DNA from 3 places in the Streptomyces sp. NPDC102360 genome. Region 1 is predicted to be linked to each of the others. Evidence: riboswitches for the same ligand, from Rfam matches in the RefSeq annotation. Region 1 holds a riboswitch; each other region holds the start of a gene.
The links. A riboswitch is a leader RNA that binds a small molecule or an ion and turns the genes downstream of it on or off. The one in region 1 is predicted to bind thiamine pyrophosphate.

Region 2: it holds a riboswitch for thiamine pyrophosphate, as region 1 does, so the genes downstream of both, thiO (glycine oxidase ThiO) here and ACIRHA_RS05640 (purine-cytosine permease family protein) in region 1, are expected to answer to the same signal.
Region 3: it holds a riboswitch for thiamine pyrophosphate, as region 1 does, so the genes downstream of both, ACIRHA_RS28790 (thiamine ABC transporter substrate binding subunit) here and ACIRHA_RS05640 (purine-cytosine permease family protein) in region 1, are expected to answer to the same signal.

The regions. Positions count from the first base shown of each region.
Region 1 covers NZ_JBIWLG010000001.1:1,237,562-1,247,875, reverse strand. Annotated here, with positions in the region: gene ACIRHA_RS05675 (copper resistance CopC/CopD family protein) at 1-313, shown strand, start outside; gene ACIRHA_RS05670 (plastocyanin/azurin family copper-binding protein) at 381-1,493, shown strand; gene ACIRHA_RS05665 (hypothetical protein) at 1,655-2,206, shown strand; gene ACIRHA_RS05660 (cupredoxin family copper-binding protein) at 2,194-2,907, shown strand; gene thiD (bifunctional hydroxymethylpyrimidine kinase/phosphomethylpyrimidine kinase) at 2,908-3,729, opposite strand; gene thiE (thiamine phosphate synthase) at 3,726-4,448, opposite strand; gene thiM (hydroxyethylthiazole kinase) at 4,445-5,266, opposite strand; gene ACIRHA_RS05640 (purine-cytosine permease family protein) at 5,350-6,750, opposite strand; TPP riboswitch at 6,740-6,835, opposite strand; gene ACIRHA_RS05635 (family 2B encapsulin nanocompartment shell protein) at 7,213-8,631, shown strand; gene ACIRHA_RS05630 (family 2 encapsulin nanocompartment cargo protein terpene cyclase) at 8,685-10,061, shown strand; gene ACIRHA_RS05625 (geranyl diphosphate 2-C-methyltransferase) at 10,078-10,314, shown strand, end outside.
Region 2 covers NZ_JBIWLG010000006.1:409,139-418,318, reverse strand. Annotated here, with positions in the region: gene ACIRHA_RS25295 (bacterioferritin-associated ferredoxin) at 16-264, shown strand; gene bfr (bacterioferritin) at 305-784, opposite strand; gene ACIRHA_RS25285 (sulfite oxidase-like oxidoreductase) at 960-1,592, shown strand; gene ACIRHA_RS25280 (DUF4396 domain-containing protein) at 1,617-2,108, opposite strand; gene ACIRHA_RS25275 (deoxyribonuclease IV) at 2,174-3,037, opposite strand; gene pknB (Stk1 family PASTA domain-containing Ser/Thr kinase) at 3,229-5,187, opposite strand; gene ACIRHA_RS25265 (thiazole synthase) at 5,382-6,179, opposite strand; gene thiS (sulfur carrier protein ThiS) at 6,187-6,387, opposite strand; gene thiO (glycine oxidase ThiO) at 6,384-7,577, opposite strand; TPP riboswitch at 7,575-7,688, opposite strand; gene ACIRHA_RS25250 (hypothetical protein) at 7,742-8,083, shown strand; gene ACIRHA_RS25245 (NAD(P)/FAD-dependent oxidoreductase) at 8,170-9,180, shown strand, end outside.
Region 3 covers NZ_JBIWLG010000008.1:247,348-257,661, forward strand. Annotated here, with positions in the region: gene ACIRHA_RS28770 (YceI family protein) at 91-762, shown strand; gene ACIRHA_RS28775 (hypothetical protein) at 1,341-1,727, opposite strand; gene ACIRHA_RS28780 (FxLYD domain-containing protein) at 1,972-2,448, opposite strand; gene rlmN (23S rRNA (adenine(2503)-C(2))-methyltransferase RlmN) at 2,892-3,998, shown strand; TPP riboswitch at 4,038-4,143, shown strand; gene ACIRHA_RS28790 (thiamine ABC transporter substrate binding subunit) at 4,247-5,329, shown strand; gene ACIRHA_RS28795 (ABC transporter permease) at 5,305-6,984, shown strand; gene ACIRHA_RS28800 (ABC transporter ATP-binding protein) at 6,984-8,021, shown strand; gene ACIRHA_RS28805 (LAETG motif-containing sortase-dependent surface protein) at 8,153-8,827, opposite strand; gene ACIRHA_RS28810 (LOG family protein) at 8,956-10,086, opposite strand; gene ACIRHA_RS28815 (VOC family protein) at 10,173-10,314, opposite strand, start outside.

The sequences.
Region 1 (10,314 bases):
CGGGGTGTCCGTCGCCGCGATCGCGGCGGCCGGCACCGTACTCACCTGGCAGGTCGTCGGCTCGTTCGACGCCCTCTTCTCCACCGGCTACGGGCAGTTGCTGCTCGTCAAACTCGCCCTGCTGGCCGGGGTGTTGCTCATCGCCCAGCGCAGTCGCGGCTGGGTGCGCACCCGGCTCGACATCGCCGTCCTGTTGCGTGGTGACCGCGCGACCGTACGGCCCTTCGTCTACTCGGTCGCGGCCGAGACGGGGCTCGTCCTCGTCGTACTCGCCGCGACGAGTTTGCTGGTCACCGCCGCTCCAGGCCGCTGACCAGCGCGCACCACGATCAACCCGTCCAGAACCCGATCCGCAAGGATCCTTGAGGAGAAGTTCGTCCATGACTACTGACGTATCCGATCGCGACACACAGGCGCGGCAGCGCCCGACGTCCCGGCGCGGTAATCGCGTCCTGCTCGCGGCCGGGCTCGGCGCCGCCCTCGCGTCCGTGGGCTGCCTCGGCCTCCTTCAGGCGGCCGACGGAACATCGGCTCCCGCCACCGCCGCCGCCCAACCGGCCGCCGACGCACACTCGATGGCCCAGACGCAGGAGCAGCGGCCCGCCGCGGCGAAAGCGGCGGCCGACCACACCATGAAGATCGCGGACATGAAGTTCGCGCAGCCCAAGATGACCGTCAAGGTCGGCGAGACCGTGAAGTGGGTCAACGAGGACACCGCTCCGCACACGGTGACCGCGACGAGCGGCCCCGCGAAGTTCGACTCGGGCACGATGGAGAAGGGAGACAGCTGGTCCTACACCTTCACGAAGCCGGGCACGTACAAGTACTACTGCGCCGTGCACCCCGACATGGTCGCGTCGATCACGGTGGTGGCGGACGACTCCGGAGGCTCAACGGGCGGATCCGACACGGGTGGTTCGGGCAGCACAGGTGGTTCGGGCAGCACGGGTGGCTCGGGCTCCGGTGGGTCGACCGGCGGCTCCGGCGGGGGTTCGACCGGTGGCTCCGGTGGCTCGACCGGCGGTTCGACCGGCGGCCACGGGTCCGGCGGCTCCATGGGTGGCGCCAGCGGAGGGTCGAGCGGCGGTTCGAGCGGTGGTTCGAGCGGCGGCGGCGACGGTGACAGCGGCGACGCCGAGCAGTGCCACAACGTTCAGCAGGTCCTCCTGCCCATCCTCCAGCACCTCAACAAGGCCCACCTGGAGGAGTCCCCCGGCCAGCAGGTCCAGGACGCGCTGAAGCTCGACAGCTACATCAAGATGCACACCGTCTGGGTCGAATCGATCCTGGCACCCACCGTGGAAGGCGGCGGCGCCGTCCTCGACGACACGCTGAGCGTCCTGCTCCAGCACGTCAACTCCGCCCACCTGGAGGAGTCCCCGGGCCAGCAGGTGGCGGACATCCTCAACCCCGACGCGTACGTCAAGATGCACACGGTCTGGGCCGAGCACCTCCTGGCGCCGTCGATCAACTACGTCACGACCTCCTGCTGAACCGGGGTCGCCGACGAGGCGTGTGATGGCGGGCCGGCCGAATCGCAGTCGGCCGGCCCGCCACCGCCGCCATTGTCACCGCCCGACCCCTCCGAATCCAATGCCACAGCCAATGTCACAGCCAATGCCATGCCCCTCCCTCGTGAACCGAGGTGCCCGCCATGAGCGCACACATGACCACGCAGACCCTTCCCACCCCGCCCGACGCACCGTCCGCCGCACCGCCCGACCCGGACCACCCGGCCTGGTTGCCGCACCCCGGGGCGTACGCCGCGGCCGGCGACCGCTGCATCGTCGAACTCTCCACCCACCTCGGCCCGTTGACCACACTGCGGCGCCGCGTCACCGCCGACGAGGCGACCCTCACCGTCGCCCCCTTGCCCGACGACTGCGTGCTGAGCATCAAGCTCACCGGTGACGCGCTCGGCGGTGACGAACTCTCCTTCGTCAGTACCGTCCTCGAACCGCTGGCGAACGGCGCCCGGCTGCTCGCGCACGGTGAACTGGCCACGGCCGACCCGACCGTTCCCGGCGTCCCCGCGACGCTGCCCCTGCGTGTCGTGACCCGCACCGACGACCGCCTCCTCGTCATCGGCACCGCCCGCGTCCCCTACGGAGACCTGCGCCGCACCACGGGCTTCGCCCTGTCCCGCATCCGCCCCGCAGACCAGCTGCGTCTGCTCGTCGCCGCGGAGTTCGCATGCCCCGCCTGACCCACCGCGCCGCACACCTCGCGCTCGCCACCGTGCTCAGCTCCGGCGCCGTCGTGTTCCTTCCCGCACCCGCCGCACAGGCCGCAGGCCACCAAGTCCTCATGTCGGGCTACAAGTTCGGGCCCGGCACGCTCACGATCCCCGTCGGGGACAGTGTCACCTGGGTCAACCAGGACACCGCTCCGCACGACGTCAAGACCACCTCGGGCCCGGCCTCGATCCACTCGCCGATGCTCGACAAGGGCGGCAGCTGGACCCATACGTTCACCAAGGCGGGCTCGTACGGCTATGTCTGCACCGTGCACCCCGGGATGACCGGCGGAATCGTCGTCAAGGCCGCCCCGACGAGCCGCGCCCCGGCTCCCAGCACCCCGCCTCCCGCGGCCGCCCACACCCATGAGCAGCACAGTCCGGCGCCCACCAAGACGCCGAGTACGATCCCGACCACCGCGAGCTCGACGCCCACGCCCTCCGACCACCACAGCAGTGCGGCCGCCGCCGCGCCATCGGCCCCCGCGTCCCCCACACCGGAGGCGCAGGCGGAGCAGACCCCCGCGACCGAGGCCGTCGGCGCCGCCCGACCGCTCGATCCGCTGCTCGTCCTGGCCGGGGTCGTCGCCGGGTTCGCCGTGCTCTGCCTGCTGCTGGTCGGCTCCCGCTCCGCGGCGACCGATGCCGCGCACGCCCCCGAAGGGAAGTGATCACACCGCGCGGAACCGCCACCCATGGTCGACAGGGCCGATCCCGGCCCCCAGCGCGAACCCCGCCGCGATGGCCCCGGTGACGTACTCCTTCGCCCGGCGCACCGCCTCCGGCACACCATGCCCCTGGGCCAGGCCGACCGCGACGGCCGAGGCCAGAGTGCAACCGGTGCCGTGGGTGTGCGCGTTGTTGTGGCGCAGTGAGCGCAGCCAGTGCTCGCTCGCGCCGTCGGTGAGCAGGTCGACGGCCTCGCCGGGCAGGTGCCCGCCCTTGATGAGCACCCAGCGGGGCCCGTAGGCGAGCAGCCGCTCGGCGGCGTGCCGCATGTCGGCCTCGGCCGTGTCCGCCTTCACCGTCACGCCGGTGAGTTCGGCGACTTCGTCGAGGTTAGGTGTCACCACCGTCGCCACCGGCAGCAACCGGTCCCGTACGGCATCGATCGCGTCGTCGGCGAGCAGCCGGTCGCCGTGCTTGGAGACGCTGACGGGGTCGACGACGACGGGGGCGTGCGCCTCGGCGAGCAGCTCGGCGACCGTGACGACCATGTCGGGTTCGGCGAGCATGCCGGTCTTGAGCGCCTGCACACCGATGTCGTCGACGACGCTGCGGTACTGGGCGCGCACGGCCTCCGGCGGGAGGCTCCAAGCACCTTGTACGCCAAGGGAGTTCTGGGCCGTCACGGCGGTGAGCACGCTCATGCCGTGTGCGCCGAGCGCGAGCATGGTCTTGAGGTCGGCCTGGATCCCGGCGCCTCCGCCGGAGTCGGAACCGGCGATGGTCAGCACGCGGGGCGGCGCGACCGCGAGTGGTGTCTCGGTCATGCGGAGACATCCTTTCGGATACGGGGACGGGTGCGGGGGTGCGGGCCGCCGGCCCACGCGTCGGCGTAGGACCGGGCGGCGGCGCGGGGGTCTTCGGCGGCGCAGATGCCGGACACGATCGCGGCCCCTGCGGCGCCCGCGGCCCGCAGGTGCGGCAGGTCGTCAGGGGTGACACCACCGATGGCCACGGCGGGCAGCCCGCTGAGCCGGACCAGCGCGGCGAAACCGTCGCGGCCGAGCGGTTCGGGGGCGTCGGCCTTGGTGCGGGTGGCGTGCAGGGCGCCGATGCCGACGTGGTCGACACGTGCGGTGGACGTCGCCGCGTCGTGCAGCTCGGACACGGTGGCGGCGCTCAGTCCCAACACGGCCTCCTTGCCGATGAGTTGGCGTACGGAGGCCGCGGGCAGATCCGACTGGCCCACGTGGACGCCGGTGACGCGTGCGCCGCTCGCGCGCGCGGCCAGGAACACATCGACCCGGTCGTTGACGATCAGCGCGACATGCTCGGGGAGCACCTCGGCGACGTCAAGGACGGTGCGCAGGAACTCCCGGCCGCCCGCGTGCTTCTCCCGGATCTGCACGGCGGTGACTCCCCCGGCCACGGCCTGCGCGACGGTCTCGGCCACGGTCCGGCCGCGGGCCGCACACTGGTCCGGGTCGGTGACCAGGTAGACCGACAAATCGACGCCGGCACTTATCGGTTGAGGACGTGCCGTCATGACACGTCCGCCCGCTTCGCGAGATCTTCCGGGGTGAGCGCGGCGAGCGCGTCCAGGAATCCGACGGCGAAGCTGCCGGGACCGGCCGCCGTCCGCGCCGCGGACTCGGCGGCGACGGTGTACGCGGTGGCGGCGGCCACCGTCGTCGCGAACCGGTCCTCGTCCACCGCGGCGAACGCGGCCAGCACCGCGCCCAGCGCGCAGCCGCCGCCGGTCACGCGGGTCAGCAGGGCGTCCCCGTTGGCGATCCGGGCGCTGCGCGTGCCGTCGGTGACGTAGTCGACGGGCCCGGACACGGCGACCACGCTGCCCGCCGTGCGCGCGAGCTCCGCTGCCGCGCCCTCGGCGTCGTCGACACCGTGGGAGGCGTCCACGCCGCGGCCGCCGCCACCCGCGCCCGCGAGCGCGATGATCTCGGAGGCGTTGCCCCTGATCACGGTCGGCCGCAGCGCGAGCAGGTCGGCGGCGAGCGCGGTGCGCACCGGCAGCGCGCCGATGGCCACCGGGTCGAGGACCCAGGGCGTGCCCGCGTCGGCCGCGGCCCGCGCCGCCTCGGGCATCGCGGCGCGCTGCTCGGCGCGCGGGGTGCCGAGGTTGACCAGCACGCCCGAGGCGACGCGGGCGAAGGGCCCGGCCTCGTCCGGGATGTCGACCATGGCGGGCGCGGCACCCACGGCGAGCAGGACGTTGGCGGTGAACCCGGTGACCACCGCGTTGGTCAGGCACTGCACCAGGGGTGATGTGTGCTGTACGCGCCCGAGTGCCTGCGCCGCGAAGGCGACGAGGTCGTCGGGGCGGCCGGGGGACGTCTGGGGCATGGGGTGACTCCAAGTACGGGAGGTGCCGTGGTTCGCGTGCCGTGGTTCGCGTGCCGTGGTTCGTACGTTCGTCAAGGGGCAGGTCAGCCGCGTCGCCGCAGCCGCAGCGGCGCGTACACGGCGCCGGCCACGAGGAACGCCACGTAGTACGACACGTCCGCGCCGTGCAGCGCGTCCGCCACCGGGCCCACGTACAGGCTGGTGTCCATGAACGGGACCGCCGCGGCGAAGGCCGCCGCGAAGGCCAGCACGGCGGGCCAGGCGGGCTGTCGCCGCTCGCGCTCGGCGGCGAGGTCGAGCGGTGCGCCGGCGCGTGCCCTGGCCCGCGCGCGCCAGTCGACGAGGACGATCGCCACGAAGCCGGGGATCCAGTACCCGACGAACAGCAGCACATTCTGGAACCGGGCGGTGGTGTCTGCCGCGTGCATCCACAGCACGAGAGGGAAGCCGAGCGCGGCGGCGAGGGCGGCGGCCACCGGGCGCGGGATGCGCACGCCGATGGTCTGCAGGGCGAGCGAGCCGCTGTAGTCGTTCATCGCGTTGCTGCACAGCGCGGCCAGTGCCACGGCGAGAAGCCCGAACGCGCCGACCGCTCCGCCGCCGAGGATCTTGTCGACCCCGGCCGCCGTCTGGTCGGTGAGCACGGAGGCGCCCCACAGGCCGAGTGCCTGGACGGCCACGAACGACACCAGCAGGCCGAGCAGCGTGTACCAGAACATGCGGGTGCGGGAGGTGGCGGCGGGCAGATAGCGGCTGAAGTCGCTGGCGTACGGGGCCCAGGACAGGCTGAGGCTCAGCGCGATGGTGCTGGTCAGGATGAAGGCTCCGGCGCGGTCGGCTCCGTGCACGGAGCCGTGGGCGGCCGGGTGCACACCGTCCAGCAGCCTCCAGGCGATCAGTGCGAACGCGGCACCGAGCACGAAGGTCATGACGATCTGCAGCCGGTGGATGGCCTCGTAGCCGAAGACACCGAGCAGCCCCTGGGCGAGCAGCATGACGAGCACGCCGGCCCAGAACGGCCAGCCGAACAGCCGGGCCAGCGCGTCACCGCCGAACAGGCCGATCAGCGCGTCCCACGCGATGGACGACAACCACTGCAACACGCCCGGCAGCACGACGCCCCGCCCGAACGCGAGCCCGGCCAGCGGCAGTTGCCCCGCCCCGGTCCGGCTCCCCCACGTCCCGAGGTACGCGGTCGGTACCGCTCCGACCAGGGTGCCGAGCACGACGGCGGCAAGCGCCGTGGCGAAGTCGAGTCCGAGGGCGATGCCGACGGTGCCGGTGAAGACGCCGGTCATGGTCAGGTTCGGCGCGAACCACACGGTGAACAGGCGCCCGGCCCCGCCGTAGCGGTTGCTCTCGGGCACCGGCTCGATGCCGTGCCCCTCGATGCCGAGGTCGCCGGGTGCCGCGGGCATCCGCCCGTCGAAGGCGCCGCTCTCGCGGTCGGCAGGCAGGCCACTGGAAACATGCGCGACAGGCATGAGACATCCCTCCGCCAGTGCGAACTGGTTCAGGTTCGACGGGTGTGTTCTCAGCCCTCTGGTGGGGGCACCCCGTGTCCGGTTACGGCTGCCAGCCTAACGCGGTGGCCTTTCGCCTACCCCGTGGGGTGCGGAGTCGGCAATGTCGATCTCGGCGGCGGCTGGCCGACTTCTATCGGTTTGGCGCCGCCGTGACGTGTGCGCACCGCGTGAGCCGGGGCCTACGCCCGTCCGGCGACAACGAGAAATCGGGCCGAGATCCATCGGTTCCTCCGCAAACACCGCGGGAGCTTGATCATCGCATCGAGCGAATGTCGCCGACTTCCCGTGGTCCGGCAGGCGAGGCGGACCGTACGGTGCTGCTGGATCTGGACGCATTCCCGACGAATTGATCAACTCTCTTTCTTCTGTCCCGTTATTGCTGGCATGCGCGCTTTCGCCCGACCAAGGAGAGCTCACCCGATGACCGTTGACTCGACCACCCCGGACACCGCGGCGGCCCCGCCACGGCAGACCAGCCTCGGCACGGCGGCCGCCCGCAATCTCGCCACCACCACCAAGTCCGCCCCGCAGATGCAGGAGATCACCTCGCGGTGGCTGCTGCGGATGCTGCCCTGGGTGGAGACCAAGGGTGGCGTCTACCGGGTGAACCGCCGCCTGACCTACACGGTCGGCGACGGGACCATCGAGTTCATCCAGGACGGCGGCGACGTCCGCGTGATCCCCCGCGAACTCGGTGAACTGGCGCTGCTGCGCGGCTTCGACGACGTCGAGGTGCTCACCGCCATCGCCGACCGGTGCGAGCAGCGCGACTTCCGGGCCGGCGAGACACTGGTCGAGCGCGGGGCACCGGCGGACAAGCTCCACCTGATCGCCCACGGCCGCATCAACCAGTTCTCCGAGGGAGAGTACGGCGACGAGGTCGCGCTCGACGTGCTGGCCGACGGCGACCGCTTCGGTGACAACGCGCTGCTCAACGAGGACGCCCGCTGGGATCAGACCGTGGTCGCCGAGACCTCCGGCACCCTGCTCACCCTCTCGCGCGCCGACTTCGCGGCCGTGCTGTCCGCGGCGCCACCCCTGCAGGCACACGTCGACGCGTTCAAGTCGCTCGCGGGCCGGGGCCAGAACCACCGCGGCGAGGCCGAGATCCCGATGTCGGCGGGGCACGTGGGCGAGCACGAACTGCCCGGCGCGTTCGTCGACTACGAAGCGAGGCCGCGCGAGTACGAGCTCTCGGCCGCCCAGACGATCCTGCGGGTCCACACCAGGGTCGCCGACCTCTACAACGAACCGATGAACCAGACCAAGGAGCAACTGAGGCTCACCGTCGAGGCGTTGCGCGAACGCCAGGAGCACGAGCTGGTCAACAACCGGGAGTTCGGCCTGCTCCACAACGCCGACTTCAAGCAGCGCCTCCAGCCGCACTCGGGACCGCCCACGCCGGACGACCTGGACGAGCTGCTCTGCCGCCGCCGCGGCTCGAAGTTCTTCCTGGCGCACCCCCGCACGATCGCGGCGATGGGGCGCGAGTTCAACGCGCGCGGTCTGTACCCCGACCACGTCGACCTCGGCGGTCAGCAGGTCCCGGCCTGGCGCGGGGTGCCGATCCTGCCGTGCAACAAGATCCCCGTCACCAAGGAACGCACCAGCTCGATCCTCTGCATGCGTACCGGCGAGGACAACCAGGGTGTCATCGGCCTGCACCAGACCGGTCTGCCGGACGAGTACGAGCCGGGGCTGTCGGTCCGGTTCATGGGCGTCGACGAGCAGGCCATCACCAAGTACCTCGTCAGCACCTACTACTCCGCCGCGATCCTCGTGCCGGACGCGGTCGGTGTGCTGGAGAACGTGCAGATCGGCCGCTGGCCCAGCAGGTAACGGAGCAGGACCACGGCCACCCATCCCACCAAGGAGCCCTCAAGGAGTCATGGATGCCCCCGCCTGAGCCGACACCTCCGCAGTCGGGCCTGCCGGAAGCGGTCTCCCGCTTCGGGGCGCAGGTCCTGGCCGACGCCGCGGCCCGCGCCCGCGACATCGGAGCCGTCACGGGCGGCGCACCGCGCGCGGTCGCCTCGCCGGTCGCCGAGGCTCCGGCAGTCGAGGCACCGGTGGCCGATGCGCCGGCGGTCGACGCGCCGGCGGTCGACGTCCCGGCTGAGCGCCCGGACTTGGAGCGGCTGCTGCGCGGGCCCAGCGGTCTCGGCACGGCGGGGCTGCGGCTGACCCCGCGCGAGGAACCGGCATCGTCGAACCAGGAACCGGCATCGTCGGATCCGGCGCCGGACTCGGCTCCGGCTCCGGCTCCGGATCCGACGCCAAGTGCCCCTAAGGGGCGGCCCGTTCCCGGCCTGTACCACCACCCGGCGCCCGACCCCGATCCCGTACGGGTCGCGGAGGTCAGCCGCCGGATCAAGGACTGGGCGCTGGACGAGGTCGACCTGTACCCCGACGACTGGGAGGAGGAGTTCGACGGATTCTCCGTGGGCAGCTACATGGTCGGCTGCCACCCCGACGCACCCACCGTCGACCACGTCATGATCGCCACCCGCCTGATGGTGGCGGAGAACGCGCTGGACGACTGCTACTGCGAGGACCACGGCGGCTCACCCGTCGGCCTCGGCTCACGGCTGCTGCTCGCGCACACCACCCTCGACCCGCTGTACACCACGCGGGAGTACCAGCCGCAGTGGGCGGAATCCCTGTACGCGGACGCGCCCCGGCGCGCCTACCGCTCCGCCATGGAGTACTTCGTCCAGGCGAGCAGCGCATCCCAGGCCGACCGCTACCGGCACGACATGGCCCGCCTTCACATGGGCTACCTCGCCGAAGCCGCCTGGTCCGAGCACGACCACGTACCGGAGGTGTGGGAGTACCTGGCGATGCGCCAGTTCAACAACTTCCGCCCCTGCCCGACCATCACCGACACCGTCGGCGGCTACGAACTGCCGGCGGACCTGCACGCCCTGCCGGACCTGCAGAAGGTCATCGCGCTCGCGGGCAACGCGACGACCATCGTCAACGACCTGTACTCGTACACGAAGGAACTCGACGCTCCCGGGCGGCACTTGAACCTGCCGGTCGTGATCGCGGAACGCGAGGACCTGTCCGACAAGGATGCCTACCTCAAGTCGGTCGAGGTCCACAACGAACTCATGCACACCTTCGAGACAGAGGCCGCGGCCCTGGCCGCCGCCTGCCCGCTCCCGAACGTCCAGCGTTTCCTGCGGGGCGTCGCGGCGTGGGTCGACGGCAACCACCAATGGCACCAGAACAACACCTACCGCTACAGCCTGCCCGACTTCTGGTAAGAGATAGGACTCATCAGTGACCAGCACCGAACTCACCGCCACGGCCCAGAGCACCTCCCCGTACATCCCTTCGCCGGCCACCCCCTACCAGGGGGACATCGCCCGCTACTGGGACGGCGAGGCCCGGCCGGTCAATCTGCGGCTCGGCGATGTCGACGGTCTGTACCACCACCACTACGGCATCGGCGCGGTCGACCACTCCGCGCTCGGTGACGGAGCGGGTGACGCGAACGAGCAGAAGCTGATCGCCGAG
Region 2 (9,180 bases), on a different contig from region 1:
CAGCCCGACCGGGAGGTGAACCGCGTGTTCGTCTGCAACTGCTTCGGTGTCACCGAGGCGCAGGTCAAGAAGCACGCGGAGGACGGTGCCTGCACCCCCCGCCAGATAGCGTCGGCCTGCAAGGCCGGCACCGACTGCGGCTCCTGCGTCCGCCGGATCCAGGCGCTGCTCGGCCGCAGCGCGTGCCCCCGCCGGGACCTCGTCGAGCATGGTGAGACGGCCGCGGCCCTCGCGCCGCCGGCGGACATGCCGAAGGCTGCCTAGCCCTCCGTCCGCCAGCTCTCCGGCTGCTAGCTCTCGGCTGCTAGCTCTCCGGCTGCTCGATGAGCTGCGCGATGTAGAGCGCCTCACCCAGCTTCTCCACCAGCTCCAGCTGCGTGTCCAGGTAGTCGATGTGGTGCTCCTCGTCCTCGAGGATCGACTCGAAAATGTTCGCAGACGTGACGTCGCCCTTGCCGCGCATCACCTCGATGCCCCGCTTCAGACGGTCGATCGCCTCGACCTCGATCTGCCGGTCCGCCTGGAACATCTCGGTGACCGTCTGGCCGACCCGGACGTGGAAGAGCCGCTGATAGTTCGGCAGGCCGTCCAGGAACAGGATCCGGTCGGTCAGCACCTCCGCGTGCTTCATCTCGTCGAACGACTCGGAGCGTGTGTACTTCGCGAGCTTCGTCCAGCCGAAGTTGTCCTGCATCTTCGCGTGCAGGAAGTACTGATTGATGGCCGTGAGCTCGGCCGTCAGCTGTTCGTTGAGAAACTCGATGACCTCGGGGTCGCCCTGCATCGCAGAGGCTCCTTCCAAGCGGTTACTGGGCAGGTTTCGCGCATCCTTGCACCGGCACAGGAGTGCGTCCAGTAAGTGCACGCTTAGTAGGAGTTGCCCGAATCTGCGTTCGCGGCAGGTCCGGGCGGGGTGGGCGTGGTCACGTCCACTGGTCCAGGTCTGTCAGGATGGAGGCATGGGTCATCCGGTGGGTCGCGAGTCTGGGGGAGCAGTGCAGCCGGAGCTTCCACCGGGGCAGCGTCTGCAGCGCGGCTGGCCTGTCACGCACTACGGCCCGGTGCCCAAGTTCCGCCCCGAGCGCTGGGAGTTCAGGGTCTTCGGCGCGACCGCCGACGGTGACAAGCACTGCTGGAACCACGAGGAGTTCGCGGCGCTGCCGTACGGGACCGTGGTCGGCGACCTGCACTGCGTCACGAAGTTCAGCATGCTCGCCGCGGAATGGGGCGGTGTGCGCGCCTCCACGATCCTGGAGCTCGCCCCTCCCGGGCCCGATGTCACCCATGTGATGGTGTGGGCCGAGTACGGATTCTCGTCCAATCTGCGACTGTCCGACTTCGCCTCCGAGCGGACCATTTTCGCCACGCACAAGGACGGCGAGCTGCTCACCGCGGAGCACGGTTTCCCGCTGCGCCTCGTAGTGCCCCATCTGTACGCCTGGAAGGGCCCGAAGTGGGTGCGCGGCGTCGAGTACATGACGGCGGACCGGCGCGGATTCTGGGAGGAGCGGGGGTACCACAACGTGGGCGACCCGTGGCGCGAGCAGCGGTACTCGTACCAGGAGGGGCCCGGCGAAGGTCCCGAGTTCTAGGGGTTCCGGGGCCTTCTGCGGTCCTCAGTGGTGGTACTGGTGCACCACCGCGTGGCCCTTGCCGCGGCCGATCATCCAGCGGTTGACCGGGGTCGTGACGACGAAGGCGAGCGCCAGTGACACGGCGAGCGCACCCCAGAACAGGGCGTCCGAGAGGCCGGCGTCCATGGCGCTCGGCCAGAGGGCGATGACGCCGTTGTCGATCAGCTCCATGACCGCGATGGACAGGGTGTCCGCGGCGAGCGCGACCCGGAACGCCGTCTTGAAATCGACGCCCGCGCGCAGGACGCCGCGCAGGGTGAGCGAGTAGCCGAAGACGAAGGCGAGCACGATCGCCAGGATCATCGTCGGTACGTTGCCCCAGCCGAGCGCGGTGCCGATCACCATGCCGAGGACCTCGCCGATGGCACAGCCGGTGAGGCAGTGCAGGGTGGCCTGCGCGGCCATGGACCAGGTGACCTTGGTGGTGCCGGGTGCGTCATGGTGCTCGTGCCCGGCGTGGGTCTCGTGCTGCATGGTTCCCCCAGTGCTCGCTGCGGATGCCGTCACCAAGGGAACCATATACCCCCCAGGGGTATTCCTCAGGCTCGTAGCTCCTTGAGGCGCGCCACGTCGGCCGCGTGGCCCTCTTTACCGCCGGGTGTCTCGATGACCAGGGGAACGTTCTCGGTCGCGGGGTGGGCCAGCAGCTCGCGGAACGGGTCCTCGCCGATGTGACCGGAGCCGATGTTCTCGTGCCGGTCCTTGTGGGCGCCGACGACGTCCTTGGAGTCGTTGGCGTGGATCAGCTTGAGGCGGCCCTCGCCGACCGTGTCCACGAGGAGGTCGAGGGTCTGCTTCATGCCGGCCGGGCCCGTGAGGTCGTGGCCCGCCGCGAAGATGTGGCAGGTGTCGAGGCAGACGCCAAGCTTGGGGTGGCGGTCCAGGACGTCGAAGTACGGGCCGAAGTCCCAGGTGCGGGAGCACAGTGAGGCGCCCTGGCCCGCGGTCGACTCCAGGAGCAGGAACGGGTCGTCGTCGTGGGTCAGCTCGTCGAGCAGCGGCAGCATGCGCTCGCGGACCTGCGCGAGGGCCACCTCACGTTCCCGGCCACCGGTCGCGGAGCCGGTGTGCACGACGACGCCGAGGGCGCCGATCGCGCGGGCCCGGCGCAGCGAGTGGCGCAGGGAGTCCACGGACTTGTCGACGGTCGCCTCGGTGTGCGAGCCGAAGTTGATCAGGTACGGGGCGTGGACGTACGCCGGGATGTTCTCGGCGGCGCACTGCGCGCGGAAGTCCTCGTCCTGCCGGGGGTTCCCCAGTGGAGTGGCCCAGCCGCGGGGGTTGGCCACGAAGACCTGGACGGTTTCGGCCTTGAGGTCACGGGCGTAGGAGAGCCCTACGCTCGCGAGGCCGCCGGCCACGGGGACGTGGCCGCCGATGGGATTACGGATGCTGCTGTTCACGCGGCCAAGGGTGTCACGCACGCGTACTGGGTCTTTCAAGCCCCTGCGGCTTCCGGGCGGCTCCGGCAAATCAAGCTTCTCCGGCTTCCGGGTGGCTCCGGGCAATTCAAGCCCCTGCGGCGATTGAGCAGCGGGGTCCGGGGCGGAGCCCCGAGAGCGCAACCCCGGTGCCGGTGCACAGGTCCCGCCTGCTACCGGATGGTGATCGTGACGGTCGACCCCTTCGGAGCCTCGTCGCCGCCCTCCACCGACTGGCTCTTGACCGTGTCGCCGAACAGGCCGAGCAGGCCGCGGTTCTCCTCCACCTCGAAGCCCGCCGCCTTGAGCCGCGACGTCGCCTCGTCGACCTTCTGACCCGTGACGTCGGGGACCTCGACCATCACGGGGCCCTTGGAGATCGTCAGGGTCACCGTGTCGCCCTTGGCGAGCTGCTTGCCCTCGGCGGGGGACTGCTGTGCGATGTCGCCCTTGTCTTCCTCGGAGTTGACCCGCTTCGTGGAGATCTCGGCCTTCAGGCCCTCGTCCTCGAGGTCGGCGATGGCGTCCTGCTCGGACTCGCCCGTGACATCGGGGACGTCGACGGGGGCGCCCTTGGAGACGACCAGGGCGACGGCGGAACCGGCCCTGCGGGTGTCGCCCGCGCCGGGATCCGTGCGGATCACCGAGCCCTTGGCGATCTGGTCGCTGAACTCCTTGGTGGTCATGCCCGGTTCGAGGTCACGCTTCTTGAGGTCGCTCTTCGCGGTGTCCAGCGGCGTGCCGCTGAGGTCGGGGACCTTCACGGTCTTCGACCCCCTGGACACCGTCAGGTCCACCGTGCCGCCGCCGCGGATGCGGTCGCGGGAGCCCGGATCGCTGTCCATGACGGTGCCGCGCTTGTACGTGTCGCTGTACTCGCGGCCGACCGTGCCCCGCTCCAGGCCCGCGTCGGCGAGCCGCTTCTCGGCCTGCCCCTGCGTCTGGTTCAGGACGGACGGGACCTGCGTGAACTGGCCGGAGTTGATGTACCAGACGCCGGTACCGACGCCGAGGACCAGCAGGATCGCCGCGAGGATCGCGATGGTGCGGCGCTGCGGGCCGCGACCACGACCACGACCGCTGCCGTGAGCCGGTCCGGGGGCCAGGGGCGGAGGCGGTGGCATCTCCAGGCGGCTCGTCCGGTTGAGCTGCGCCTGGTCCGCGGCGTCCGTGGGCAGCGGCAGCTGTACGGGCGTGCCCACCGCGCGCGGGATCACGCTCGTACGGTCGTCGGCCCCCACATACTCCGTATCGCGGGCCTGTGGCGGCACCGCGTCCAACTGGGCGTCGGTGAGCGCCGACCGGGCGCCCCTGGCCTGCGCGAGGAGCGCCACGGCGTCGTGCGGGCGCACCTCGGGGGTGCGCGCCGTCGCCGACGCGACCAGCTCGTCGAGCTCGAAGGGGAGGCCGGGGACCGCCGCCGAGGGCGGGGGCACGTCCTCGTGGAGGTGCTTGTAGAGGATCTGGGCGGGGGACTCGCCCGCGTGCGGCTTGCCGCCTGTGAGCATTTCGTAGAACACGACACCGCACGCGTAGACGTCCACGCTCGGCGTCGCCGTGCCGTTCTCGATCTGCTCGGGCGCCAGGTACGAGACCGTGCCGAGGACCGCCCCCGTCGTGTTCGTGACCGTGTCCACCGCGCGGACCAGGCCGAAGTCCGCCACCTTGACCCGGCCGTCGTCCCCTATAAGGACGTTCTCCGGCTTCATGTCGCGGTGCACGAAGCCCGCGCGGTGGGCCGCTCCCAGCGCGGCGAGGACCGGCTCCAGGATGTCGAGGGCGGCGCGGGGCCGCAGCGCTCCCCGGTCACGCAGCACGTCGCGCAGGGTGCAGCCGGCCACGTACTCCATCGCCAGATACACGTACGCGCCGTCGGTGCCCTGGTCGTACACCCCCACGACGTTGGGGTGCGAGAGGCGGGCCACCGACTTGGCCTCGCGGATGAAACGGTCCACGAACGAGACGTCGGCGGCCAGCGAGGGGTGCATCACCTTGAGCGCGAGCACGCGGTCGAGGCGGGTGTCCACGGCCCGGTAGACCGTGGCCATCCCGCCGACCGCGATGCGTGCGTCGACGCGGTACCGGCCGTCGAGCACGTGCCCGAGCAACGGGTCCTGAAGGGTCGTGTCCACGCAGGCGAGTGTACGAGGAGCCACCGACACCCAGCTCTCCTGCCGCGAGGCCGGGGCCGTACTGCAGCAGACCTGTGACCACCTTCAAGCCCCGCTCTTGGACGAGAGGCCGCGGGGTCCTTTTCAAGCCCCGCTCTTGGACGAGAGGCCGCGGGGTCCGGGGCAGAGCCCCGCGACCGCAACCCCGGCTCGGGTCACACGAACGCCGGCCGCTCCGGATCGAGCCGCGCCCGCCCCTCCGTAGGCGAGGAGGCCTCCGCGAAGTGACGCTTCGGGATGCGCCCGGCCCGGTACGCGAAGCGCCCCGCCTCCACCGCGTGCCGCATGCCCTCGGCCATGAGAACCGGCTCCTGCGCGCGGGTCACCGCAGAGGCGAGCATCACACCCGCACAGCCCAGCTCCATGGCGAGCGTCACATCGGACGCCGTGCCCGCACCCGCGTCCAAAATCACCGGCACGCGCGCGTGCTCGGTGATCAGCTGGAAGTTGTGCGGGTTGCGGATGCCGAGCCCCGAACCGATGGGGGAGCCGAGCGGCATGATCGCCGCACAGCCGACGTCCTCCAGTTTGCGGGCCAGGACCGGGTCGTCGTTCGTGTAGGGAAGGACGGTGAAGCCGTCGTCCACCAGGGCCTCGGCCGCGTCGAGCAGCTCGATCGGGTCGGGCAGCAGGGTGCGCTCGTCGGCGATGACCTCGAGCTTCACCAGGTCCGTGCCGAGTGCCTCGCGCGCGAGGCGGGCCGTCAGGATCGCCTCTCCCGCGGTGAAGCAGCCGGCCGTGTTCGGCAGCACCCGGATGTTCAGCTTCTCCAGGACGGAGAGCACCGAGCCGTGCACGCTCGCGTCCACGCGGCGCATCGCCACGGTGGTGAGTTCGGTCCCGGAGGCCACAAGAGAGCGCTCCAGGACGTCGAGACTGGGCGCCCCGCCCGTGCCCATGATCAGACGCGAGGAGTACGGGTCGCCCCCGAGGACGAAAGTGTCGTCGGCCATGGACGGTTCAGCCTCCTTGTACGGCCGTGAGGACCTCGACGCGATCTCCTTCGGAGAGCGCCGTGGCGGGCCATTGGGTGCGCGGGACGACGGTTTCGTTGAGGGCGGCGGCGACGCCCTTGGGCGCGGTGGTGAGCGTGGTGACGAGGAGGTCGAGCGTGATGCCCGCGGTCACCGTGCGCGGCTCGCCGTTGACGTGGACGTTCATACGGGCTGCTCCACGAGGGCTGTGCCGAAGCGTTTCGGCGTGAACGGGCGGGCCTCTTCCGGGAGTTCACCAGTGGTCAGGGCGTGCGCCATGGCGTCGCCGGTGATCGGCGTCAGGAGCACGCCGTTGCGGTAGTGGCCGGTCGCCAGGAGGAGGCCGGGCAGGGCGGTCGGGCCGAGGAGCGGGGCGTTGTCGGGGGAACCGGGGCGCAAGCCCGCGCGGGTCTCGGTGAGCGGGAGTTCGGTGATGCCGGGGACGAGTTCGTGGGCGTCGCGCAGGAGTTCGTAGACGCCTCCCGCGGTGACCGTGGTGTCCCAGCCGAGTTCCTCGCTGGTGGCGCCCACGACCAGCTCGCCGTTGACGCGCGGCACCAGGTAGAGGCTGCCGCCGCGGACGACCGCCCGGACCGTGCGGCTGAGGAAGGGCGCGTACCGCTTCGGTACCGTCAGGCGCAGCACCTGGCCCTTGACGGGGCGCACGGGCGGCAGCACCGCGTCGGGCACACCCGCGAGCTGTCCGCCGCGGCTGCCCGCCGCCAGCACCACCTGGCCGGCGGCGAGTTCGGTGCCGTCGGCGAGGACCGCGCCGCTCGCCCGGTCGCGGACGACACAGAGCCTTTCGGCCCACAACCTGTGGAAGGTCACGCCGGAGCGCTCGCAGGCCGTCACGAGGGCGCTCGCGAGCCTCCTCGGGTCGATCTGGTGGTCCCCGTCGACGCGCAGTCCGCCGCGTACGCCCGGGGCGAGCATCGGTTCGAGGCGGCGGCATTCGCGGCCCGACAGCCACTCCGCGTCGAGCCCGGACTTCGTTTGCAGCGCGTGCAGTTCACGCAAGTGGGCGCGGTCGTCGGAGTCGAGCGCGACCGCGAGCGTGCCGCACGCGCGGTAGCCGAGGTCCTGCCCGGTGGCCTCGGACAGCTCGGTCGCGAAGTCCGGGTAGCGGCGCGCGGACTCCAGGTTCAGGCCGAGCAACGTCTGCTCGCCGTGGTGGAGTTCGGTGACGGCGGCCAGCATTCCGGCCGCCACCTGGGCGGCCCCGCCGCCGGGTTCGGGGTCCGCGACCGCGACGGTCAGGCCGCGCTGCGCGGCCCGCCAAGCGGTGACCAGACCGATGATGCCGCCACCGACGACGAGGACGTCGCAGGTGTGCGAGCGAACGGATTGCGAATGAACGGATGGCGTCGACGACATGGGCGTCAAGCCCCTCCCTTCGCCGGTATGACCCGGATCAGGTTCGTACGGTCGAAGGCCGCTCCAGCCTCCCTCTCAGCCCGCTGCGTACGGGCTCCCGCGAGTGCTCTACGTTGGCCACCCTAGCCGTTCACCGCGACCCCCAGTAAGGGAGCCTCGAACCAGTGCCCCGATCTCTCGACGGTCTCGTGATGTCCCCCGTTGCCGACCAGGCTGCTGGTCAGGTGGGCACGCGCACCCGCTTCACGTACCGGGAGAGCGACGGCCGCATTTCGGCCGACTACGTAGGCGGCGATGTCGTGCAGGGGCACCTTGTGGGCACGCGCTCCGGTGACGAGATCGACTTCCGCTACGTCCAGCTGAAGACCGACGGGACCACCTCCTCCGGACACTGCGTCTCGACCGTTTCCGAGCTCCCCGACGGCCGGGTGCGCCTCGACGAGACCTGGGAGTGGGAGTCGCAGGACGGCAGCGGCACCAGCGTGGTCGAGGAGCTCGCGGGCTAAACCGCCGGCGTGTGTGGAGGACGTCACGGTGTCGGAGTGGTCCGCATCGCTGACCGACGAAAGACCAGGTGCCTAAGGTTGCTTCCGTGAGTGAGCAGCTGAGCGGGAGCGGAGCGCCTTCGGGGCAGCGGAACGTCGTCATCGTGGGCGCGGGCATGGCCGGTGTGCAGACCGCGGTCGCGCTGCGCGAACAGGGCTTCACCGGCGCGGTCACGCTCCTCGGCGCCGAACCCCACCAGCCGTACGACCGGCCTCCGCTGTCCAAGGCGGTGCTGCTCGGCAAGGCCGAGGGCTCGGCCTTCGACGTGGACTTCGAGGCGCTTGGCGTCACCCTTGAGCTGGGCCGCGAGGTGACCGGGCTGCGGCCCGGCGACCACGAGCTCGACACGGCCGAAGGGCCGGTCCCGTACGACGTGCTGGTCGTCGCGACCGGCGCCGAACCCGTCCAGCTGCCGGGCGCGCGGTCCGCCCCCGGAGTGCACCTGCTGCGCACGCTCGACGACGCCGAGCGGTTGCGGCCCGTCCTCGCCGAGCAGCACGACGTGGTGGTCGTGGGCGCCGGCTGGATCGGTGCCGAGTTCGCCACCGCGGCCCGTGAGGCCGGCTGCCGGGTCACGGTGGTGGAGGCCGCCGAGCGGCCGCTGGCCGGGGCGCTGCCCGCCGAGATCGCCGCGCCCATGGCGACCTGGTACGCCGACGCGGGAGCCCGACTGCGCACCAACGCGCGCGTGGAGCGCATCGAGCCGGACGCCGTGGTCCTCGACGACGGCACGCGGCTGCCCGCGGGAGCCGTCGTCGTCGGCATCGGCGCCCGCCCCGCCACCCGCTGGCTGGCCGGCTCCGGCATCGAGCTGGGCGCCCACCGTGAGGTCCTCGCGGACGACGGACTGCGCACATCCGTGCCCGACGTCTACGCGGTGGGGGACTGCTCCTCGTTCCCCTCGGGGCGCTACGGAGAGCGCCTCATGGTCCACCACTGGGACAACGCGCTGCAGGGGCCGCGCACGGTGGCGGCGAACATCGTCGGCGAGACCCCGGCGGTGTACGACCCGGTGCCCTATTTCTGGTCCGAGCAGTTCGGCCGGTTCGTGCAGTAC
Region 3 (10,314 bases), on a different contig from region 1:
GCGGACTTGTGAAGACCTGTTCACGAAGGTGGGCGGGTTCATTGAGGGGGGCTTGCGGGCGTTCTTTACGCTGAAGTAACAACGTGCCTCATGAACATCTTCGGTCGCAGCTTCACATCCCGGCGCGCAGAGGGATCCGCCGCTCCGGGGGCCGCTGCTCAGGGGGCCGCCGGCACCGCAGTACTGCCCGACCCGGCCGGCCACGACCCCTCCATGGCGGCGCTCTCCGGCGCCTGGATGGTCGACCCGGCACACAGCAGGATCGGGTTCTCCGTCCGGCACGCCATGGTGACGACGGTGCGCGGCGCCTTCACGGAGTACCAGAGCCGCCTCTACTTCGACGGCGAGGACCCCTCGCGCTCCTCCGCCGAGCTCGTCCTCGCCACGGCGAGCGTCGACACCGGTGTCGAGCAGAGGGACGCCCACGTGATGGGCCGTGACTTCCTGAACGCCTCCCAGTACCCGCGGATGACCTTCAAGAGCACCGCGGTGGAACTGGCTGGCGACGATGTCTACCGGATGCACGGCGATCTCACCATCAAGGACGTCGCTCGCCCCGTCGTCCTCGAACTCACCTACATCGGCTTCGTCACGGACGCCTTCGGCGACGAACGCGTCGGCTTCGACGGCACCACCACCATCAACCGCACCGACTGGGGCCTCATGTACAACGCCCGCCTCGCCCAGGGCGGCAACATGGTCAGCGAAAAGGTCCGCCTCCAGTTCGACATCGCGGCCATCCGTACCCCGTCGGGCCGCTGATCCCACGGGCGCACAGGTCACCCTCGTAGATCTGCGACGCTGGAGGCGCTATGCCTAAGCTCGGAGAACTATCGGTGACCCGGCATCAAAAAGGCCCCCGACCTGCGCGTTCGGCGCGGATCAGGGGCCTGTTTTGGCTTACGGGGCCGTGTCTGGGCCGTCAGGCTCGGGAGGCGGCGGCAGGAATGGGCGTACACGCGCAGGGTGAGGGCCGGGCCAGCGTGACCGAGGTACTGGCTCACGGCTCTCCCCGGCGTCGAGGAGGACGGACGCGTAGAAGTGCCTGAGCGCGTGCATGCCGTGCTCGTGCGCCGACTGGCACCTCTGGCCTGGTCCGGGCGTCCCGGATGAGCTTCACCTGTCGGACCACGCGCAGGGTGCCGGCCTCGAATCGATTGCGTTCTCGGGGAGACCCACGATCTCTCCCTGACGGAGGCCGCACGGCACTCCGTGTCGGTAGCTGGAGTGGTGGCGCGCTCCGCTTGAGCGTCAGGGGCCACGTCCGCACCACTACGTGTGGGGCGACGGCGGACGGGATGGGAGTTGGGTGGTGAGTTGCGTGGGGCTGTACGTGCAGGTCAGCGCGCGCGAGGGATGACCACGACCTGAACATCGTCTTCGTAGATCACGCGCCCTGGGTCGGTCGACTTCACCATGCGACAGTCCACGTCGTGCTCAGCCAGGATCTCTAGGTAACCCGCCACACGCTCGATGAGATGGGCCGCCGAAGGCTTGAACCAGGCCGTGGCCCCGGCATTGACAGCTGGGTCGTACACGCTCGGGTCAACGGTGGACGGGTCCGTATACGCAGCGTCGTACCAAGCATTGTTCTCGCTCCGGAACCGTTCTTGGTCAGTCGTCAGCTGCCCGTCGCGGCCAAGGTTGTTGACCAGCCCGAACACGCCCTTGAACTGGCCTCGCTCGTCAGGCAAGGTCGACTGAAACCGCACATACTCGTTAGCCATCACGCGATGTTGCCACGCACTTCCCGACGTTGGGATCTCTTTCCGGGCCGTGCCACATCCGTGCCTGGTCACCCGGGCAACCACGGGGGACGGCAGGCATGAAGTCGGCTGAGTCGAGGGGGTGTCAGAGCGCTCCCTCGCAGTTCAGACGCTCGACCTCCCCCAGATCACCCGAGCTTCCCAAGAAACAACGGACCCCCCGTCCTCCGATGAGGAGGCGGGGGTCTGACCGAAACCGTCGGGGCTACAGGGAGGCGTAGCGGTCGACGCTGAGGACCTTCACGGTCATGGTGCCCGACGGGGCGTCGTCGGTGAAGCCGTCAGCGTTGGTGGAGACCTTCTGGTCGGGGGCGACGGAGGTCTCAAGCGCGTAGCCGGTCTCGATGCGGTTGCCGTCGGCGTCGAGGAACTCGACCTCGATGTCGTAGTCGGAGGTCTTGGAAGTGTGGTTGGTGATCGTCACGGGGGCCTTGAGGGAGCCGTAGCCGTCGGAGGTGGGCTCGCCGATCTTGATGTCGTCCTTCGGCGCGTTGTTCTTGTTGGTCGACGTCGTCCGCGGGCTGTCGTCGCTCTTCTTACCGGCCGAGGAAGTCGAGCTGGACGAGCTGTCCTTCTTGCCTCCGGCTTCGGCCTCGGCGTCGCCTCCGCCGCCGACCACGGCGGACATGATGCCGACGGCCGCCAGTGTTCCGACTCCACCGAAAACAATCTTCTTACCCATGCCCATCGGGGGCGCTCCTTCGTGAATGAGCCAGCAGGGGTGCCACCCTCCGGAGGTGCGCATCAGCCCTGCTGGCACGTTCCATGCTCCGGATCGGGTGGCCGGCTCAGAGGCTGCAAAAGTCCCTCATCGGGGAGCACAAAGTCCCGTCTCTGTGGATCAATCACGTGATGCCCAGACACGCTCTGGTCGCGACCCAAAAACATGCCTCTGGCAGTGGAGCTCCGGCAGTGGGGCCGGGGCCGGCATTGTCGGGAGCGGGCCCGTGGATGGCTGCGGGATGGGAGCTCGGTTGGGCTGTGGGCTGGGGAAACGGGTCGGGCGCCGGGCCGCCTGTGGGCCGTCCGAAGGGGCTCAAGGGCGACGGACAGTGACCGACGATGACAGGGGGCAGGAGCTTCAGGCTCAGGTCACCCTCGTAGATCTGCGACACTGGAACCGCTATGCCTAAGCCCGGAGAACTGACGTTCGTCGCCCCCCGCGGGGCCAAGAAGCCGCCGCGGCACCTTGCTGATCTTTCGCCTGCTGAGCGGAAGGAAGCCGTTGCCGCGATCGGTGAGAAGCCGTTTCGCGCCAAGCAGCTCTCGCAGCACTACTTCGCGCGGTACGCGCACGATCCCGCGGAGTGGACCGACATCCCCGCGGGGTCGCGCGAGAAGCTGCGGGAGGCGTTGCTGCCGGAGCTGATGACCGTCGTGCGGCATCTGTCGACCGACCAGGACACCACGCGCAAGACGCTGTGGAAGCTGTTCGACGGGACGCTCGTGGAGAGCGTTCTCATGCGGTACCCGGATCGCGTGACGATGTGCATCTCGTCGCAGGCGGGCTGTGGCATGAACTGTCCGTTCTGTGCCACCGGGCAGGCCGGGCTCGACCGGAATCTGTCGACCGGTGAGATCGTGCATCAGATTGTCGATGGGATGCGGGCGCTGAGGGACGGGGAGATCCCCGGGGGCCCCGCGCGGCTCAGCAACATCGTGTTCATGGGCATGGGCGAGCCGCTCGCCAACTACAAGCGGGTCATCCAGGCCATTCGCGCGCTCACCGACCCGGAGCCGGACGGGGTCGGGCTCAGCCAGCGCGGCATCACCGTGTCGACGGTGGGACTCGTGCCCGCCATCAACCGGTTCACCGACGAGGGCCTCAAGTGCCGGCTCGCGATCTCGCTGCACGCCCCCGACGACGAGCTGCGCGACACCCTCGTCCCCGTCAATACGCGGTGGAACGTGCGCGAGGTGCTCGACGCCGGGTTCGAGTACTCCGCGAAGTCCGGGCGTCGGCTGTCCATCGAGTACGCGCTCATCCGGGACATCAACGACCAGGCGTGGCGTGGTGACCGGCTCGGGCGGATGCTCAAGGGGAAGCCTGTCCATGTCAATCTGATCCCCTTGAACCCGACCCCGGGGTCGAAGTGGACCGCTTCGCGGCCCGAGGACGAGAAGGCCTTCGTCAACGCCATCGCTGCCCACGGCGTCCCCGTGACCATCCGGGACACCCGTGGCCAGGAGATCGACGGAGCCTGTGGACAGCTGGCGGCCACCGAGAGGTAGCCTGGCCATCATCAGTAAGTAAGTACGACAACTGAATCTGCATTCCGACAGGGGAGCGCCACAGCGCTGAGAGTGCGGCATCGGCCGCAGACCCTCTGGACCTTGCCCGGGTCATTCCGGGTAGGAAGTTCGGACACCACTCAAGCTGTTGCGCCCTGCCCGGAGCCCCGGCCGTTCTCGCCGAAGAACTGCCAGAGGACTCCGGGCAGGGCCGCGTCTTCTCCTGGTCACTCCCAGGAGGAATACAAGTGAGCAAGAAGGCGTACGTCGCCGTGGTCGTGGGGCTCGGGCTCGTCACGTTGTCCGCGTGCGGGTCATCGGGCGGTGGCTCCGGTGCCGCGGGCGGGGACTCCAAGACCGTGACCCTTGTGAGTCACGATTCGTGGGCTGTCTCGAAGGGTGTGCTGAAGGACTTCGAGAAGAAGTCTGGCTACAAGGTCAAGGTCCTGAAGGACGGGGACGCCGGCGAGGCCGTCAACAAGGCGATCCTGTCCAAGGGCAATCCGCAGGGCGACGTCTTCTTCGGCGTCGACAACACCCTGCTCTCGCGCGCGCTCGACAACGGGATCTTCTCCTCGTACAAGGCCAAGGGGCTTGATGAGGTGAAGAGCGAGTATCGGCTCGACAAGGGGAAGGAGCGCGTTACTCCCGTCGATACCGGGTCGCTCTGCGTCAATTACGACAAGGCGTATTTCAAGAAGCACGACCTCGCGCCGCCGGCCTCCTTCGCCGACCTCGCCAAGCCCGCGTACAAGAATCTGTTGGTCACTGAGAACGCGTCCACCTCGTCGCCCGGTCTCGGCTTCCTGCTCGGGTCCGCCGCGAAGTACGGCGACGACGGCTGGCAGCCGTACTGGAAGAAGCTGAAGGCCAACGGGCTGAAGGTCGTGGATGGGTGGGATCAGGCGTACAACGAGGAGTTCAGCGGGAGCGCCGGTGGGAAGAAGGCCGGCGGCGACCGGCCGCTCGTCGTGTCGTACGCGTCCTCGCCGCCCGCCGAGGCCGTGTTCGCCGATCCGCAGCCGAAGACCTCGCCGGTGGGCGTCGCGAAGGGGACCTGTTTCCAGCAGGTCGAGTTCGCGGGGCTGCTCGACGGGGCGAAGAACGATGAGGGCGGCAAGGCGCTGCTCGACTTCCTGGTCTCCAAGAAGTTCCAGGAGGACATGCCGCTCAACATGTTCGTCGACCCCGTGACCAAGAACGCGAGCGCGCCTGCCGATTACACCAAGTACGCGGTGAAGATCGACGATCCCGAGACCATGAGCCCGCGCAAGATCGCGGACAACCGGGACGACTGGGTGAAGTCGTGGACGTCGCTCGTACTGAAGTAGTCGTCAAGAAGCGCAGGGGGAACGCGGCGCGGCTTGGGCTCATGGCCCTGCCCGTCGTGTTCTTCGGGCTGTTCTTCGCCTACCCGGTCGTCGCGATCGTCGAGCGCGGGCTGCATGTCGACGGAGGCTGGCAGCTCGGGCGGATCCTGGACGTGCTCGGGCAGTCCGACATCCGGCACGTGCTGTGGTTCACGGTGTGGCAGGCGGTGGCGTCGACCGTGCTTACGCTGCTGATCGCGCTGCCGGGGGCGTATGTCTTCGCGCGGTTCGAGTTCCCCGGGAAGCAGGTGCTGCGGGCCGTCGTCACCGTGCCGTTCGTGCTGCCAACCGTCGTCGTGGGCACCGCGTTCCTCGCGCTCGTCGGCAACGGCGGGCTGCTCGACGAGCTGTGGGGCGTGCGGCTCGACACGACGGTGTGGGCGATTCTGCTGGCGCATGTGTTCTTCAATTACGCGGTCGTGGTGCGGACCGTGGGTGGGTTGTGGGCGCAGCTCGATCCTCGGCAGGAGGAGGCCGCGCGGATGCTCGGCGCCTCGCGGTTCGCGGCCTGGCGGAAGGTGACGCTGCCGGCGCTGGGTCCCGCGGTCGCCGCTGCCTCGTTGATGGTCTTTCTGTTCACGTTCACGTCGTTCGGTGTCGTGCAGATCCTCGGCGGGCCCGGGTTCTCGACTCTGGAAGTGGAGATCTATCGGCAGACCGCGCAGATCTTTGATCTGTCCACTGCTGCCGTGCTGACCATCGTGCAGTTCGTCGCCGTGGGACTGATTCTTGGCATTCATGCGTGGACCGTGCGGCGGCGGGAGAGCGCGCTGCGGCTCGTCGACGCCGCGCACACGTCGCGCAGGCCGCGCGGGACCGGGCAGTGGGCGCTCCTCACCGGCGTGCTGGCGTCCGTCGCCCTGCTGATCGTGCTGCCGCTCGGGGTGCTCGTCGAGCGCTCGCTCGATGCTCCGGGCGGGTACGGGTTCGGGTATTTTCGGGCGCTCACGGACGCCGACGGCGGGACCTTCCTCGTGCCGCCGATCGACGCGATCTGGAATTCGCTGGAGTACGCGCTCGCCGCCACGGCCATCGCCGTGGTGATCGGTGGGCTCGCCGCCGCTGCCCTCACCCGTCGTGCAGGGCGGCTCGTGCGCGGGTTCGACGCGTTGCTGATGCTGCCGCTGGGGGTGTCGGCGGTGACCGTCGGGTTCGGGTTCCTGATCACGCTCGACGAGCCGCCGCTCGACCTGCGGTCCACGTGGATCCTGGTGCCGCTCGCGCAGGCGCTCGTCGGGGTGCCGTTCGTGGTGCGGACGATGCTTCCGGTGCTGCGGGCCGTCGACGGGCGGCTCCGGGAGGCCGCCGCCGTGCTCGGGGCCTCGCCGCTGCGGGCCTGGCGGGAGGTCGACCTGCCGATGGTGCGGCGGGCGCTGCTCGTCGCGGCCGGGTTCGCGTTCGCCGTGTCGCTCGGCGAGTTCGGGGCGACCGTGTTCATCGCGCGACCCGACAATCCGACGCTGCCGGTCGCCGTGGCCCGGCTGCTCGGGCGGGCCGGTGACCTCAACTACGGGCAGGCGATGGCACTTTCGACCGTGCTGATGGTCGTCTGTGCGGCCTCGTTGCTCGTCCTTGAACGGATTCGGCCCGCCAAGGCCTCGACCGGGGAGTTCTGATGTCGCTGCTGGAGTTGGACGACGCGACCGTACGATTCGGTGGGCGCGCCGTGCTCGACGACGTGGACCTGGAGGTCGCCGAGCACGAGATCGTGTGCGTGCTCGGGCCGAGTGGCAGCGGCAAGTCGACGCTGCTCAGGGCCGTCGCGGGACTGCAACCCCTGGACGGTGGGCGGGTGCTGCTCGGCGGCGCCGACCAGGCGGGGGTGCCCGCGCACAAGCGGGGCGTCGGCCTGATGTTCCAGGACCACCAGCTGTTCCCACAGCGCGACGTGGGGCAGAACGTCGCCTTCGGACTGCGCATGCACGGCGCGGGCAAGAGTGAACAGGCGGAGCGCGTACGGGAGTTGCTGGGGCTCGTCGGGCTGCCCGGCGCGGAGCGGCGCGCGGTCGGCGCGCTGTCCGGTGGGGAGCAGCAGCGGGTCGCGCTCGCGCGGGCGCTCGCGCCGCGGCCGCGGTTGCTGATGCTGGACGAGCCACTCGGGCAGCTCGACCGGACGCTCCGTGAGCGGCTCGTCGTCGAACTGCGGGAACTCTTCGGCGAGTTGGGCACGACCGTGCTCGCCGTCACGCACGACCAGGGTGAGGCCTTCGCGCTCGCCGACCGGGTCGTGGTGATGCGCGACGGGCGGATCGCCCAGAGCGGTACGCCTCTTGAGGTGTGGCAGCAGCCGGCGGACGAGTTCGTGGCGCGGTTCCTCGGGTTCGACAACGTGGTGGAGGCGACGGTGACCGGGGCGGTCGCGGACACGCCGTGGGGCAAGGTGCCCGTGCCCGAGGGGGCGGAGCAGGGGGAGTGCCGGCTCCTCGTGCGGCCCGCGGGCGTACGGCTCGTGCCTGCCGCCGAAGCCCAGCTGACCTGCGCCGTCACCGCCCGCACCTTTCGTGGTACGCACGTCGCCCTGCACCTGCAGCCGGGGGACGCGCCCCGCCTGGAAGCGGCCTGCGCGCTGCGCTCCGCGCCGGAGCCGGGCGACGCGGTCGGGGTCGCCTTCGACGCGGCGGAGATCGTGGTGCTGGGGGCAGCGACTCCTTAGGGCCGCCGTCCTCGTTGCGCGGCACCGGGGTGCCGCCTTGCCCACCCTGCCGCCCAAGGCGGCAGATTGCCCAAGGCGGGGTGGGCGGGCGCTGGGGGCGGGTGGCCCTGGGTGGGCCACCCGACCGAGGGTCAGCGCTGTGTTGCGCCCTTGCGGCGGAGGGCGAAGACCACGCCGCCGCCTGCGACGACCAGGAGGGCCGCGATACCGGCGATCACCGGGGTGTTGCTGCTCGCGCCGGTCTCGGCGAGGTCCGAATCACCGGCCGGGGAGGCCGAGTTGCTCGGTGCCGGGGCGGCGGCGGAGCTGCTCTGCGAGGGCGCCGGGGCCGGCTTCTCTGCCGGGGCCGAGGTGCTGGGCGCCGCGGACGTCGGAGGCGTCGACGGCTTCTCGGTGGCGCACGCCTTGGCCGGGGCGGTGACGCCGCCGGCGACGTCGTCGTCGACGTCGAAGCGGTCCGTCTTCACGTGCACGCGGTAGGTCGCGCCCGGCTTCCAGTCCTCCTTGAAGGTGATCGTGGCGCCCTCCTTGGAGCCCTTCACGACCTGGGAACCGACCTGCTCCTCGGAGCCGCCGGAGGTGCGGAAGACGGTGACGGTCGCCGGGGTGCCGGAGGCGTCCACGTCGGTGACGGAGATGACACCCTGCTGGCCGTCGCAGACTGCCTTGGCGGTGAACTCGCCGATGTTGCACGCCGAGGCGGAGCCTGCGACGCCGAGCGTCAGGGCCGTCGCGGCGGCGGCCACACCGGCGTAGCGGGCCGCTCTGGTGGAGATGCGCTGAGATATGCGGGGGGCTACGGACACGGCTGTCCTTCACATGTGCTGGGAAGAGGGGGGTGTGGCGCGGCGCGAACGCACCTCGAAGCTCAACACCCCCACGGTCACCGATGGTTTATCGGTGACCGTGACGCAGCGTCAATGGTCCGAGGGCTTCACCCGGCACTCTTGACCGTTGCTTGACCGAGCCGCTCGATCGCCTCGCCCGCCTCCTCGACCGTGTCCACCAACGCGATCCGGTCCTCCATGGACCGCTCGCGGGCGAGTGCCTGGAGCAGTGGCCAGGTGGGAAGGCGTTCGGTCCAGTGGGCGCGGTCGACCAGGACCATCGGGGTCGGCTCGCCGCGCGACTCGTAGTAGTTGGGCGTCGCGTTGTCGAAGATCTCCTGGACCGTGCCCGCCGCGCCCGGCAGGAAGATCACGCCCGCGTTGGAGCGGGCCAGCAGACCGTCCTCGCGGGTGGCGTTGGCGAAGTACTTGGCGATGTGCTCGGCGAACGCGTTCGGCGGCTCGTGCCCGTAGAACCAGGTGGGGATGCCGACGGAAGGGCCGCCGCCCGGCCAGCGCTCCCGCACGGCGAAGGCCGCCTCCGCCCAGTCGGTGATCGACGGGGCGAACGACGGTGATTTGGCGAGGAGTTGGAGCGCGTCGTCGAGCATGGGGTCGGCGAACGGCGCCGCGTACGCGCCCAGGTTCGCGGCCTCCATCGCACCGGGACCGCCGCCCGTCGCGACCGTGCACCCGGCGCGCGCCAGCGTCCGGCCGAGCCGTGCCGCGCCCGCGTACGCGTCCGTGCCGCGCGCCATCGCGTGGCCGCCCATGACGCCCACCACCCGCGCCCCGACGAGGAGTTCGTCGAGCGCGTCGGACACCGAGTCGTCGTGCACGGCGCGCAGCATCGACGCGAACACGTCGCCGTCGGTCTTGGTGCGCTGGAACCACTCGTACGCACGGGCGTCGGGAGTGGCCGCGTAGCCGCCCTCGGACGAGAGGCCGTCGAAGAGCTCGGAGGGGGCGTAGAGGCGACCGCGGTACGGGTCGAAGGGGAGGCCGGGGACCGGCGGGAAGACCAGCGCGCCGCGGGCCCTGACCTCGGCGGCCGCCTGCGGGTCCATCGGGCAGCCGAGGAATATGGCGCCCTCGACCTCGGTGGCGAGGAGCCGCGACGTACGGTCCGTCAGGTCGACGGCCTGCACCCGGTGCCCGGCCAGCGTGGCGCGCGCGGCCACCACCTCGTCGAACTCCGCGAGCGTCTCGATCTCGCGGTCGGAGGTGGTGGCAGGCACGGACGGTTCGGAGGAATGCTCTGGAGTCGGCACCCGCCCATGCTAAGCACGGGCGGGCGCGCGGCCGTTGGTCGGCTCTCGACCGGTCAGCCCTCGACGACCGACGGGTCCATCCACATGACCTCGAAGGTGTGCCCGTCGAGGTCGTCGAAGGCCCGCCCGTACATGAAGCCGTGGTCCTGCTTCTCGCCGGTCTCGGTGCCGCCCGCGGCGATCGCCCGGTCCACG